DNA from 2 places in the Bradyrhizobium sp. IAR9 genome. Region 1 is predicted to be linked to the other one. Evidence: riboswitches for the same ligand, from Rfam matches in the RefSeq annotation. Region 1 holds a riboswitch; the other holds the start of a gene.

Region 1 (7,344 bases):
CTCGCGGTACTGGCACTGGCGAAGTCGCTGCGCGGCGTCACCGCGCCCGGTCTCGTCACCCCGCGCCTGCATAACGCGGCCTGAGAGACAAGCGAACGGGCGGCCAGCAGGGCCGCCCGTCGCGTTCGCGATGCTCACGCTCTCCCTGATAGGTATCGGTTGCGGCGATCCCGACCAGCTCACGCGCGCCGCTGTTCGAGCGATCAACGCCGCCGATCTCGTCCTGATCCCGCGCAAGGGTGCCGCGAAGTCCGATCTCGCCGATCTCAGGCGGACGATCTGCGCGGATGTGCTCACCAGAGATAACACAGCCATCGCCGAATTCGACCTTCCCGTGCGCGATGCAGGTGAGGCGGAATACCGCAAGGGCGTGGACGATTGGCACGATGCGGTTGCCGCGACTTGGTCGAAAGCGATTGCGAACCATCTCGAAGGCGAGGGCAAGGTTGCGCTGCTGATCTGGGGCGATCCCTCGCTCTACGACTCCTCGCTGCGCATTGCGCGGCGGCTCAATCCCTTGCCTGACATCGAGGTCGTGCCCGGCATCACCTCGATCCAGGCGCTGTGCGCGGCGCATGCGCTGCCGCTCAACGATATCGGCGAGCCCTTTCTGGTCACGACGGGGCGGCGTTTGCGCGAAGGCGGCTGGCCGGCAGGGGTGGATACCGTTGTTGTAATGCTCGACGGCGGCACGGCATTCCAGTCGCTTGATCCAGCCGGGATTCAAATCTATTGGGGCGCCTATCTCGGCATGCCCGACCAGATCGTCATGTCCGGCGTGCTCGCCGAGGTTGGCCCGCGCATCGTCGCGGCGCGGCAGGAAGCGCGCGAGCGGCATGGCTGGATCATGGACAGCTACATTCTCAAGCGCAGGCCGTAAGCGAGGCAGCATGCTCTCCGAATGGGTCACCCGAAATTGCCCCGATGTCTCCGCCGTGCATCGCGAGGCGGCGATCGCACGGCAGGCGCAACTGACAAAGCCGACCGGTGCACTCGGCCGGCTGGAGCAGCTCGCAATCGAGCTTGCGGGCCTGCAGGCGACCGAACAGCCGCGTGCCGCACGGGTGCCGATCATCGTCTTCGCCGGCGACCACGGCATCGTCGCGCAGGGCGTCTCGGCCTATCCGCAAGCCGTGACCATCGCGATGATGGCGAATTTTGCCTCCGGCGGCGCCGCGATCTCGGTGCTGGCGCGCGAGCTTGGCTCGAGCCTGGACGTCGTCGACGCCGGCACGCTGGCAACAGAGGCGATGGCGGGTGTCATCACCGACAAGCCGCGCCATGGCACGCGCGATTTCAGCGTCGAAGCCGCGCTCGCACCCGCCGAGCTGGCGTATGCGTTCGAGGCCGGCCAGCGCGCGGTTGCGCGCGCGCAAGCCAATCAGCCCGATCTCTTGATCTTCGGCGAGATGGGGATCGGCAACACGACGACGTCGGCGGCGATTGCTGCAGGCCTGCTCGGCATCAGCGCCGAAGAGATCGCGGGCAGCGGCACCGGCGTCGATGCGGCCGGCCGCGCACATAAGGCCCGCGTGATCGACGCGGCGATCGCGCGTCACGGCGTTGGCGGCGCTTCGCCGGAAGAAATCCTATGCGCCGTTGGCGGCCTGGAGATCGCGGCGATCTCAGGTGCGATCATTGCGGCCGCGCAGCGCCGTATTCCCGTATTGATCGATGGCTTCATCGTCTCGGTGGCAGCGCTCGCAGCAGTACGGCTCAATCCGTCGTGCCGGCCGTTCCTACTGCCGTCGCATCAATCGGCGGAGCAGGGGCATCGGCTGGTGTTGCGCGCGCTGAACGTGCAGCCGTTGATCAGCCTCGATCTCAGGCTCGGCGAGGGATCGGGTGCCGCCATCGCGCTGCCGCTGGTGCGGCTCGCCTGTAGCCTTCACAACGGCATGGCGACGTTCGCGCAGGCCAATGTGCCTGACAGACCTAACTGATCGGCTGATTGACGGAGACGACGCGCCAGCCGCTCGCAAGGCGATCGATCCGGGTCAGCGACAGCGGATCGACCACGAAGCGCAAGGCGGCCTGCGGCGTCAGATCCAGCGCGATGCAGAGCGCGGCGCGGATGGTGCCGGAATGCACGACGAGCGTGGCCGATCCGGCTGCGATCCGCGACAGACCCAGCCGGACACGCGCGACCTGATCCGCAAAGCTTTCGCCGCCCGGCGGCCGTCCGCCAGCCGGATCGCTCCAGAACTGCGCATAGGCCTCGCCGCGGGTCGCCTCGAGTTGGTCATGGCGATGGCCGGTCCAGTCACCAAAATCCTGCTCGCGGAATTCACTGACCAGCTTCGGTTCGAGTCCCAGCGCGCGTGCCGTCTCGATCGTGCGCCGCGACGGGCTGGCATAGCCGGCGGCATCCGGTGGCAGGCGCCGTCGCACAGCGTCCAGTTGCACGCGATCGCTGAGATCGGCCGGCGCGTCGGCGGCATGGATGGTGCCTGTGACGCCCGCGACGGGCGCGTGCCGTATCAACCAGAGGAAGGTCTCGCCTTCCATGCTCATCTCCAAGGAAGTTGGTCGTTGTGGCCATAACGCCGCAACTGGCACATTGACTCTGTTGTGATGGTAATCCTAGATGCTCGCGACGGTTTTCCCGAGAGGGAATGAAAAGGGAATACGGTGCGGGGACATTGTCCCCAACGCCGTGGCTGCCCCCGCAACTGTGAGCGGATAATCCTTCGTCAGAAGCCACTGGGTCCTCGGTCCCGGGAAGGCGACGAAGTGGTGATGACCCGCGAGCCAGGAGACCTGCCGTCAGCCGTGGTCACACGCGAAGATGTCGGTCGGGGAGTACAGACATTCGGCTTCATCGGACGGCTGAAGAGCCAAAAGGTGAGACCTCGTTCGCTGTGACGTGCCACTGACGTCATACCGAGGTCCGAAAACCGTGTCTTCCATCCGTATCGTACGACCGCGACAATTCCTGCTCGCATCCGCTGCGCTCACATCCCTTGCCGCGCTCGATCTGCCCGCTGCGCTGGCGCAGCAGGCCCGTGAACCCCTGCCGCCGGTCGAAGTATCGCCGGCCCAATCCCGCACGCAGGCCAAGCCTGCCGGCCGGGAGGCGCAGAGCACGCGCCGGGCAGCAGCGCGCAGGCCGGCGGCCGCGGCAGCGATGCCGAAGCCCGTCGTGCCGGCTACGGCACCCCCGACGCCGCTCAACAGCAACGCCGTGGCCGAAAGCGCTTCGCGGCTCGGCCTGACGGTGCGACAGACGCCCGCGACCGTCGAGGTGATCTCCGCCGAGACCATGCGCGAGCAGGGCTATCGCACTGTGTCCGACGTGGCCCAGGGCGCGGTCGGCGTCACCGCCGGCGATAATCCGGCCGAACCTTCCGCCTTCTCCATGCGCGGCTTCACCAACAGCCAGATCAACACGCTCTACAACGGCATCAAGATCGGCCCGCAGAACATGACCTCGCGGATCATGGACACCGCCAATCTGGAAGCCGTGGAATTCCTGAAGGGGCCGGCCTCGCTGATCTCGGGTGAAGGCGCCGCCGGCGGCGCGATCAATTTTGTGACCAAGCAGCCGCACACGGGACCGATCCTGAACGAAGCTGATTTCTCCTGGGATTCGCTGAATTCGTTCCGCGCGCATTACGGCTCGGGCGGCAGCACCAACGTCCAAGGCCTCGACTATCGCTTCGACATCAGCCGTTCCGCACTCAACGGCTTTGCCGACGACACCAACACCAAGATGCTCGATGTGTCCGGCCAGCTCAATTACCGCATCTCCGACAGTCTCAAGATCTGGGGCGCGATCGAATATCGCGAGGACCGCTCGAAAGCCTATTGGGGCGCGCCGCTGGTGCCGATAGCCTTCAGCGGCTCGCATGCGACGTCGGGGATCGTCTCCGGCAACTACTTCAACAGGACCGACCTGGGCGCGGTCACGATCGACGACCGCACCTTCAACACCAACTACAACGTCCTCGACAACCGCAACGTCGCGCAGGAGGTGTGGCTGCGCGGCGGCTTCGAGCTGAAGCTGGCGCCGGACCTGACGCTGAAGAGTCAAGCCTATGGCTACGGCGCGGAGCGTACCTGGTTCAACAACGAGATCGAGGCGTTCGATTCCACCAACAACCAGGTGTATCGCGAGCGCTTCTATGTCGCGCACAGCCAGCGCCTGGTCGGCAACATCACCGATTTGATCTGGGACGCGAATATCGCGGGCTTCGACAATCGCTTGGTCACGACGCTGTCGTCGAGCTATCTTGATTTCGTCAGGCCGGGCGCGGCAAACTTCCCGAACGATTATGTCTCGCTGGTCGATCCGAACCGCGGCTTTTACGGCCTGCTGACGACGCAGCAGCAGACCGCGCGGATCGACAACGAGGCGCTGTCGTTCGAGGACCGGCTGAAGCTGACGCGGACCTTCGCGCTGATCGGCGGCCTGCGCGTCGAGCATATCGGGCTCGACCGCAATTCGACCGATTCCGCCGGGCTTGTGAGAGCCGGTTTTCCGTTCACGAAAGACTGGGCGCCGGTGACGGGCCGCATCGGTTACACCTGGGAGGCCGTGCCCGGCCTGACCTTCTTCAGTCAGTACGCAACCGGCGCCGACGTCGCCGCGAACACCAGCTTCCTGCTGTTGCCGACCCAGCCGCTCGATCTGACGACCTCGCGTACCTACGAGACCGGCGTCAAGCACCTGTTCTGGGACAACAGGGCGGAGTGGTCGTTCTCGGCCTACGACATCGTGCGCAAGAACGTCTATGCAGCGGCGGGCGGCATGGCGCTCAACATCGCCGGGCGCCAGGAATCGAAGGGCGTCGAGCTTGCCGCTTCGGTTCGTCCGATCGATCCGCTGCGTCTGTGGGGCAACATCGCCTATGTCGATGCCCGCTATGCCGACTACAATTTCGCCGGCGGCTCGTTCTCCGGCAATACGCCGCCGAACGTGCCGCGCATTGTGGCGAATGCTGGCGCGTCCTGGCGCTTCTTCACGCCCTGGCCGGTAGAGCTCGGCATCACTGGCCGCCATGTCGGCGACCGCTACAACACCGATGCCAATGTCGTGACGATGAAGGCGTATACCGTCGCCGACGTCTATGCCTTCGTCGATATCCCCAAGACGGTGTTCAGCGCGGTCGACCAGGCACGCCTGACCTTCCGCGTCCGCAACATCACCGATAAGCGCTATGCGATCTGGGGCGATCCGTTCTATCCCGACCAGATCCTGCTCGGTGCGCCCAGGACCTACGAGCTCTCGGCCGCGTTCAAATGGTAGGGCACTGAACGCATGATGGGCGCGATCGTCCTTACGCATCGCTGGCTCGGGATCGCGTTCTGCCTGCTGTTCGCGATGTGGTTCGCGACGGGGATCGTGATGCACTTCGTGCCGTTTCCGTCGCTGACAGAAGCGGAACGGTTTGCCGGCCTGGCGCCGGTGGATCGCGAAGCGGCGAGGATCCCGGTTGCGGCGGCGGTCGCTGTGAGCGGGGTCGTGGACGCCGTGCGCGTTCGGCTGATCCAGCGGAGCGATGCAGCGGTCTACATTGTGTCGGGATCATCGCGCGTGCGCGCGGTCCGTGCCTCCGACGGAGCGGATGCGTCGGTCGCAATGGCCGATACCGCGCTTGCCATCGCGCGGGAGCACGCGCGCAATCGCGGGCTCGATGCCGCGCCGGCCGCGGTCGTTGCCGGTCCGGACTATGATCAGTGGAGCGTTCCGAACGGCTTCGATCGCCACCGGCCGCTGTTTCGTGTGGCGCTCGGCGATGCTGCCGGGACGGAAGTCTATGTCTCCTCGCCCACCGGCGAGATCGTCCTGGATACGACGCGGCGCGAGCGGGGCTGGAATTGGGCCGGTAGTGTGCTGCACTGGATTTATCCGACGGTCCTGAGAAGCAACTGGTCGCTGTGGGATCGCGTCGTCTGGACACTGTCATTGCTGGCCCTGATCGCGGCGATGCTTGGCGCGGTGCTCGGGATCGCGCGGGTGAAGCTGCGAGGGCGCCGGATGTCCTCGCCCTATCGTGGCTGGCACGCGTTGCACCATGTCATTGGCCTCGCGGCAACAATGTTCGTGCTGACATGGAGTCTCAGCGGCTGGCTCTCGATGGATCACGGCCGGCTGTTCTCGCGCGGACAATTGACCTTGGCCGAATCCGGCGTGATGAACGCGCCGCCTGATTGGGCGGCTGCCTCATGGCTCGATCGGCAGCCAATATCGCCCTCGACCCGGGAGATCGAATGGTTTGCCTTCAACGGCAGCGTCTATCGCCGCGATCGGGTGAGCCTCGACCGTCAGGTCTTGATCAAGGCAGGGGACGCGTCCCTCGACGGACCAAGGGAATTTCTGGATAGGCATGAGATCCAGAGTCTCGTGGCGCACCTTGCTGCCGGCTGCGGTGCGGCGTCCGTTCTTGCTGGCAACGACGACTACCCCGCGCAATCGGCTATTGCCGGTGCGCCCGTCTACCGTTCGCGCTGCGGCGACCTCTGGTTCGATATCGACGGTGCCGACGGCAGTGTGCTGCAAAGGCTGGATTCATCGCGGCGGGCCTATCGCTGGCTCTACAGCGCGCTCCACACGCTCGATTTTCCCCTTCTGGTGGCGCACCCGCGTCTGCGCGATACCATCATCGTCGGACTCTGTGCGTTGGGACTGGTGTTCTCCGTCACCGGGATCGCGATTGGCTGGCGGCGTCTGCGGCCCCGACCGACCCGTAGGTCCTGACCGACAGCCGGCCGTTCCATCGGTTCCTCTCTAATCCAAACCGGTCTTGCCCGGTGCCCAATAGGCTTTCGCCCTGATCCGCGATGATGCGACGCCGGCGGCCTTCAGGGTGCGGCCGACGCGCTGGATCGAGGGTGCCTTGCCGGTCAGGACGAACTGTGCGCCGTTTGCGGCAAGGCGCAGCAGCTCGGATTCTGCAGTTGCAAGATGGGTGTCATCGGCACTGCGTGCGATTAATCTGGCCTGGCCGAGGCCGATGGAATCCAGCACCAGTCTCGACTCCGCGACATCGGTGGCTTCGAACAGATGGAGCGCGCCGCCAGCCTGCAGGCTGTCGCGCAACGCGGCCGCAAGGCCGAACGAGGTTTCATCGCCGAACAGAACGATGGGCGCTCCGAGGTCCGCGAGGTCGAACGAGCGGCGTGGACCAAAGAACTGGCAGGCGTTGCCCGCGCGCAAGCCGCTGGCCCAGCGGCTGCCGGGACCATCGCCATGTGCAAAGGCGAGCAGCCGCGTTCTGCCGTTGCCGGCGTCCCACGACATCGGCGTATAGGTGCGCGCGCTCAGGCCCGAGCCCATCGCGACCTGGATCTTGTCGCCAGCCGTCCAGGCGACGTTTCTGAGCGCTTCGCCTTCGAGCTCGA
Region 2 (7,344 bases), on a different contig from region 1:
CAACATTGATCTGCTTCTGGCCGCTCTCCAACGCGAATTGGAGATTTTTGAGAAAGGGATCCGTCCCGATTATGAGGTCATTCGCGCGATTATCAGCTATTTCGAGGTTTACCCCGAGGTGTATCATCATCCACAGGAAGACTTGATTTTTTCCAAGCTCAAGGCTTGCGATCCGGATGCAGCTGCAATCGTCGGCGATCTGGCGCTTGAACACCAGGAAGTCGTCGACCGCTTGCACCGCTTCGCGCGAGCTATTGACGCCATCCTCACGGATCGTGAGCTCGCTCGGCAAGACGTCGGCAATATCATACGCGACTTTATAGTATGCGAGCGGCGCCACATGATGTGGGAAGAACGAGATTTCTTTCCGGCCGCACTGAAGGCTCTCTCGGCACAGGAATGGACCGAAATCGCTTCCGCCGTCACCGATCATGGAGATCCGCTGTTCGGCGAGACAGCGGCAGCCACTTCCGATGCGCTAAGAGCGCATATTCTGAAATTGGAGCAAGAAGCTGAGGCCGAACGCAGCTCGGTCGCGTTATCGTCCACCAAGGCCGGCAATCCCTGACACGGCGCCGAGACGGGCCGTATTGGTCGCTGCCGTTTTACAGCAGGGATTAGACCTTATGCTCATCCTGCCGAAATGAAAATGGGGGTGTTCGCGGGCACGTAGGCTGCCGTACCGCCAAAATGGCTTCTGCGCACTAAGATCGCTTCTCGACCACCCGTGCAAACGCCATGGCCGAGCCTTTCTGAGCTCTGGTTCCGGCACGTTCCACAGTATGACCGTCGCAGGTTGGGCAGTTGCGCAGTGACATCGCGCGAAGCGGATGTCTCGCATATCCGCCGACCCGTAGGACGGACCTTGCGGCCGCGCGGGTGCGGCGAAGCACTCCCACTCCTTCCCTGCCCGGCACGCTCTGAATGATCCGCGAGGCACTGCTCGCCCGGGTACGTTTAGCACGAACGGCAAGGCGCTGGACGTCCGGTCTAACTCTGCGCCGAGCCGAGTCGTGTCGGATCCGAGATCGCCATCATTCAACTGGCCTATGTTGAGGGCAGGACCACGCTCACGGCTGAGGAGCAACCTATCGGCACCGTGCCATCTTCAAGCTCATGACATCCTCCGCGTGGTCCACTCATAGACTCTCAAACAGAGGCCCAAGCCGAAACCCGACTATCGGGTGGAACCGGTCGACCAACTGCCTTAAGCAGGGTTCAAATCAACAGCAACCGCTCATGCATTGTCCACGCTTGCGAGATCCTTGGAGCCAGGTTTTTCGTATCGTCGCTGATCGAGCATAAGGTTTCCAGGCAGGAAAGCGCACCGAGTTTGCGGCTCGTGCCGGCGGTGACCGCCCCGCCATCACCACCTCCCCTCGTCGCTGTCGTAATCGTTGCCGACGTGCTCTTGAGCGACAAACCTTGGTGTATATTTGTACACTTCAGGCTATACGGTCGCATACCACTGCATAATTGAGCTATGCTGAGCTTGTGCTTCAACTGGGCTCAGATTTTCGGCGAATGTCCTTGCCGTAATCGAACCGGCGGTTGTCCTCTCTTCCGCCGAAGCCCGCGCGACGCATCAGCGTCGCTCCTCCCAGACTTTCGCCCGGCCCGCTAAGCGGGGGCCGGGCTTTTTTTGTGTTCCCAAGGCTCCATCGATTATGGAGAGCGCAAATGACCGCAAGAGGATCAACTTTGTCGAGAAGAGATCCAAGCCCGGATCAACGGCCTCGCGAATCGAATGCAGCGCGCAGTTGGCGGGCGGCAGCGACCATGTTCGCTAGCGCCGGCCGAACCTCCTCCCATTTGCGCGTCTTCAGGCCGCAGTCCGGATTGACCCAGAGCTGCGAATCCTGCAGCCGGGTCCGAGCCAACGCCATCAGCTCCTTCATTTCGCCCGCCTCGGGAACGCGTGGAGAGTGGATGTCGTACACGCCCGGCCCGATCTGATTTGGATATTCGTAGTTCCTGAACGCGTCGAGTAGTTCCATTTTCGACCGCGATGTCTCGATCGAGATGACATCTGCGTCCATTGCAGCGATCGCGCCGATGATGTCGTTGAACTCCGAGTAGCACATATGTGTATGAATTTGGGTTTGATCAGCGACGCCGGATGAGCAGATGCGGAAGCAATCCACGGCCCAATCGAGATAGGCGGTCCACTCCGACCGACGCAACGGCAATCCTTCGCGAAGTGCAGCTTCGTCGATCTGGATCATGGTCGCACCAGCATTCTCGAGATCGCGGACTTCGTCTCGGATCGCGAGCGCAATCTGGCGGCAGACCTCGCTTCTGGGAATATCATCGCGAACAAAGGACCAGTTCAAGATCGTCACCGGTCCGGTCAACATCGCCTTCATCGGCTTCCTCGTTAGTGATTGCGCGTAGCGCCACCAGCCTACGGTGATAGGCTTCGACCGCACTACATCGCCAAACAGGATCGGTGGCCTGACGTAGCGCGATCCGTAGGACTGCACCCATCCATTCCTGGTAAATGCGAATCCGGCGAGTTGCTCACCGAAGTACTGCACCATGTCATTGCGCTCGAACTCGCCGTGCACGAGGACATCGAGACCGATGTCCTCCTGCCAGCGTACGACGCGCGCCGTCTCCTCCTTGAGGAACCTGTCGTATTGCTCGTCGCTCATAGCGCCTCGGGCATGCGCCGCACGGGCATTCCGGACCTCTTTGGTCTGCGGAAACGATCCGATCGTCGTGGTTGGAAAAGCCGGTAGTCCGAAACGATTGCTTTGGATCTCGGCACGACGGGCAGATGGGCTCGCGCGCCGACGCATGGTCTGATCGATCGCTTTCATCCGGACAGCGACATTGGCATCATGGATTTTTGGCGAAGTCCGGCGGACAGTCGCGGCACATTCCGACTCGGCAAGAGCTAGCGCAACATTCTGGTCGCCTGCGAGTGCCCGCGCCAGGTTCGCGAGCTCTCGCATCTTCTGGACCGCGAAAGCAAGCCAGCTCTTGACGTCGGAGGCGAGCCCGGTTTCGAGTTCAACATCAATCGGCACATGAAGCAGCGAGCAGGATGGGGCAATCTGTACACGATCCTTGCCGAGCTTCGCAATCGCGGGTTCGAGCCGCTGGCGCAGCGACGACAAATTCGACCGCCATACATTCCGGCCGTCGACGACACCGAGTGACATGACTAGATCACTTCGGCCGCCAGCGATGATCTGGTCCAACAACTGTGGCGCTCGAACCAGATCGAGGTGCAGTCCGGCGACTGGCAGGCTCAAGGCGGTGTCCAGATTGTCCCCGAGATCGCCGAAATAGCTGGCGACTAAGATCTTGATGGCCGGCCCCTCCTTGGCGAGCCGGTCATAGGCATGTCGCAAAGATTGTCGCGCCCTCTCATCCAGATCAAGAACCAGGCAGGGCTCGTCGAACTGAACCCAATTTGCCCCACGTTTGGCCAATTCCTGCAGAACCTCGATATAGGCCGGTATCAATTCATCCAGTAGTAAGAGTGGCTGGAACGCAGGATCGGGACTCTTGCCGAGCTTTAGGAATGTGACCGGCCCGATCAGGACAGGGCGGGTCTGAAAGCCAAGGGCCTTGGCTTCCTCATACTCCTCGATCGGCTTGCGAGAGCATAGCCTGAAAGTCTGTCCCCTGTGAAACTCGGGGACCATGTAGTGGTAGTTGGTGTCGAACCACTTGGTCATCTCCTGCGCGGGTGCGCCAAATCCGCGCGGTCCGTGACCGCAACTCGCATCCTGATCGTCGCATTGTGACCCGCGGGCCATGGCGAAGTACGTCTTGAGCGAAACGGATTCGGCTTTCGAGGCGTAGATCTCCGGGATGGCGCCAACCATGACACTTGTGTCGAGCACCTGGTCATACAGCGAGAAATCGTTCGATGGAATAACCGTGACGCCGATAGATTTCTGACGAGCCCAGTTCGCGGCACGCAGGCCAGCTGCGTCCTCGAGCAACTGCTGTTCGCTGCTTTTTCCGGCCCAGTAGCTTTCGAGAGCGAGTTTGAGCTCGCGCCTTGGACCGATGCGTGGCGTTCCGAGGGTGGCAACCGGAAGGGAGAGAAGAGTCATAGCGTGAACCCCATGTTGGGGGCAAAGGCCATGGCGGACGCAGGCAGGGGAAGTCGCGCGGTGCGACGGCTGCTTGGCGCACCACCGGGACACCCCGCCCCGTGGACAAATATATTGTCGGGGCAGGTCTCCTGGCTCGCGGGTCATCGCTTCTGTCCGGCCTTCCCGAAGCCGCGCAGGCTTCAGTGACGTCGTTGGACAGCGGCTTGCCGCTCACAGTTGCGGGGGCAGCGCCGGCATTGTCACCGGCTTCCCTCTTAGCTCCGGATCAAATGGGAACCGGAGAACCTCGACGACTTGGATTATCGGCAAGAGAAGTCTTCCGTCAACCTCTCAGATTATGTCTCAAGCTGGTGCTGCGATATCCGCTACGCGAATGACCGTGCATCTTTATCGTTGAGTCGACGTAGAAGCGCTCTCCAGTCAGCGATATTGGAATGACCATCGCAGCTGCCCCCTTTGCCGCATGCCCGATCGATGGAAGGGACAAATGCGACTTGCGCGGTCGGGACTGCTGCCTCGAGCAGAACGCATTTGATGCGCGTCCCGGCTTCCCAGCGGTTCTTTGAGCACGTCCACCATCCAGCCACCTTCTCGGCCAACAGGATCCGTGTTGAATAGGCCCAAGCTGGGAAGCCAGCTACATACCCTGCCAGCACGTTGATTTGCGGTTCAGCAAGACTCCAAATGCTCGGCGGTGAAGATCGGCTTCGCGTCGTTGGCCGTCGAGTGCAAAGCGCTCCGGACTGAGGCTGTTCTCGAAGCGCCGCGAGTCGCGACGGGAGCGCCAAACGCACCATGGCCCATTGGCCGCAAATTGGCAGAGATCGAAACGCACATTCTGGCAACGATACCGAACCAAACCGTCGCGAGACGAGGATGCATAAGCCGCGCTGGATAGCGCTGAAAGGAAACATCGAGACCTGGGCCAGTCGGAAAGTCGACAAAGAGGACACAAAAGCGGTGTGAATTGCCGCCCATTACCTGGCACGAAGAATGCAAGACTTCGGCATGCCCAGTCTCCTCCTGCTGGGCAAGTCCAGTACAGCAAATTGAGGCTGTCGCCGGCAGCGAAGTTAGCGGCGCGTGACATAGAGGGGAGCGCCTGCTCGCACGGGACACCATCGGTCTCCCCGCCGCGTCGCCGCTAACTTCTTGCGCTCGCGTATAACAGGTTAAAGGTTGCCCCGCTTTAGAAATGACGTGTGGATGAAAGCAGATAGGCCGACAGTTATGAGGAAAATGTCTGGAAGACGCGCGTTATGGTTTTGTCTCGGTCAATCCCTGATATGCCTGGCCGGGCTGGCTGCGACGAGCAACAGTGTTCGCGCCAACGAGAGCCCCCTTATCGAAAGATTCAAGTCAACGTGGCGAGCGCAAGACGGCGAGACAATAGAACAAATTATCTCCAATGTCTCGAAGGTGGCGCAGTTCGTCCCTCGAATGTGGGGCGTCGCTGAACTTGACGAAAATGACTATGTTTTCGTTTCGTGGACCAGGCACCGCGTCGATACATCAGACGAACAGTACGTTATCACTTGGAAGGTCGCGCTCGACGGCACGATTCAACTTGCGTCGACCTATGCCAAACCGATGGAATTGGGCTGGCGCGCCCTGGCGCTCTCGTTGATCGCCAGTGAAGTCAAGGACGGCGAAAGGGACGCAAATCTTGGCTTTCTGCATGATCCGAGCAACTTCAACTTTGTGACGACCATGCAAGGCCGGCTCGGCGATCTTCTGCGGCAGGGCCGCTGCACTATCGTCGAACCTGTTGGAGTGGACTACTTGCCGAAGCAGAATGACAAGCCGACCGAGAAAGGTGATCTGTGGCGCGTTTTGCTTTTAGTGAACTGTAATATCCCAGGCCCCCGTTTTTTTACACACAACGGGGTCATCACTTTCGAGAAGAGCGAAGGGCAAGATTGGGAGCCGCAATCCTCCTTTGCCAAGCGTATCGCGGCGTTTCCTCCTGGCTCCTGGTTCGCTCGCATGGAGCCAAAGGAACCGGAAGAGTTAGAGGGGAGCAAAGGCCCTCGGTAAAATGGTCGCGCAGAGCAAGATCGCGCCGTAGCTCCTTTACCGCCGAACGTCTGAGCAACTGCAGACATATTAGCTCTAGAATGTCGGTGTTTACGCCTTCAGCAGTCGCGAGCCTTTCCTGAAGCTTTCAGCCCGTCAGGAAAAAGTCGGGCAGCACGATTACTTCCGATTCCTTCTGCGAGTAGTCGAGCTCAGCGGCGCGTTCCAGCTGGCGAGATTTGGCCCCCAGCGCGCCCGACGCGGTGGGAGGACACCAATCCGCGAGGGAACCAGCTCCTCCATGCCACTCTTCAAGGGACCGGGCCTGAAGATGCCTCGGGCCCAAGCCCGATCCGGCGTGCGCGCCGCCATCGCGCGACTGACTGGCACCCGCAAGAGCGTATGCATGCCGACGCCGAGGCGGCACGCGGGATCGAGTGCTGCGACGAAACGCGTTAAGACGGTAATCGGGCAGTGTTAGTGGGCCGGCAGTGCCCTCTGAGCACCGACCCTTTTCCGAGTGCCCCCGGCGAGAGCCGCGGAGCCGTGCGCGAGGCTTCGAGGACCGAACTGAGTCGGCGCTAGATTTCCTCGCGCGCATTCGTCTGCGCGTCAAAGATCCGGATTTGAAGCGTGGGAAAACGCCTCTTTAGTTCTGCTCCGCCTGTGCCCTGGCGCCGTCTCTGGTTGCGAATTCGGCTCTGAGTCGACCATCCACTTCAAGCGCCTTGGAAGAGACCGGAAAATCCCGGGGGGCTGCAACCATTTCATTCCCATTGTGTAGTGAGATCGTTGCGAATGATTTGTAGCTTGAGTCGGCTAAACTGCACCAGAGCTACCCCGCCCGAGTGCCGCGATGGGGCAACCATGTTGTGGATCGAGGCCTCGCACCGAATGGCATCAGGATGGCACTCGCGATCCTCCGAACACGCGGGCGGCTTACCCCTCGCTCGGTGCGTATACAACGAAGCCACGGAGGTTGCCGTTCCAAATTTCCCTGACGCAAACGCACGCCCTCACGCCGGGCTTGGTGGGTAACTCTCCACATGTGATGGCGGTGAAGCGTACCACGAGAGAGCGGCCGCCAGTCGCCGCCTGGGTCACGACAATCCGGTCCTTGTACGAACGCGGCGGCGGCACCACGAACGAGATATGGTGCAGCGCAGACGTGCGAAAAGCCACAATGGAATTGGCATCAACGACCACCCCGGTTGACTCTCCAAAAGAGGCCTCCGGGTCTTGCGCGGTTTGC

Evidence for each region. A riboswitch is a leader RNA that binds a small molecule or an ion and turns the genes downstream of it on or off. The one in region 1 is predicted to bind cobalamin.
Region 2: another riboswitch for cobalamin. It lies ahead of metE (5-methyltetrahydropteroyltriglutamate--homocysteine S-methyltransferase); the one in region 1 lies ahead of GGD67_RS05320 (TonB-dependent siderophore receptor).

What each region holds. Positions count from the first base shown of each region.
Region 1 covers NZ_JACBZW010000001.1:1,124,719-1,132,062, reverse strand. The annotation lists gene GGD67_RS05340 (energy-coupling factor ABC transporter permease) at 1-84, shown strand, start outside; gene cobF (precorrin-6A synthase (deacetylating)) at 131-880, shown strand; gene cobT (nicotinate-nucleotide--dimethylbenzimidazole phosphoribosyltransferase) at 891-1,943, shown strand; gene GGD67_RS05325 (histidine phosphatase family protein) at 1,936-2,508, opposite strand; cobalamin riboswitch at 2,581-2,783, shown strand; gene GGD67_RS05320 (TonB-dependent siderophore receptor) at 2,900-5,248, shown strand; gene GGD67_RS05315 (PepSY domain-containing protein) at 5,261-6,700, shown strand; gene GGD67_RS05310 (siderophore-interacting protein) at 6,731-7,344, opposite strand, start outside.
Region 2 covers NZ_JACBZW010000004.1:562,815-570,158, reverse strand. The annotation lists gene GGD67_RS14650 (hemerythrin domain-containing protein) at 1-568, shown strand, start outside; gene metE (5-methyltetrahydropteroyltriglutamate--homocysteine S-methyltransferase) at 1,728-4,073, opposite strand; cobalamin riboswitch at 4,177-4,380, opposite strand; gene GGD67_RS14640 (nodulate formation efficiency C protein) at 5,283-6,113, shown strand.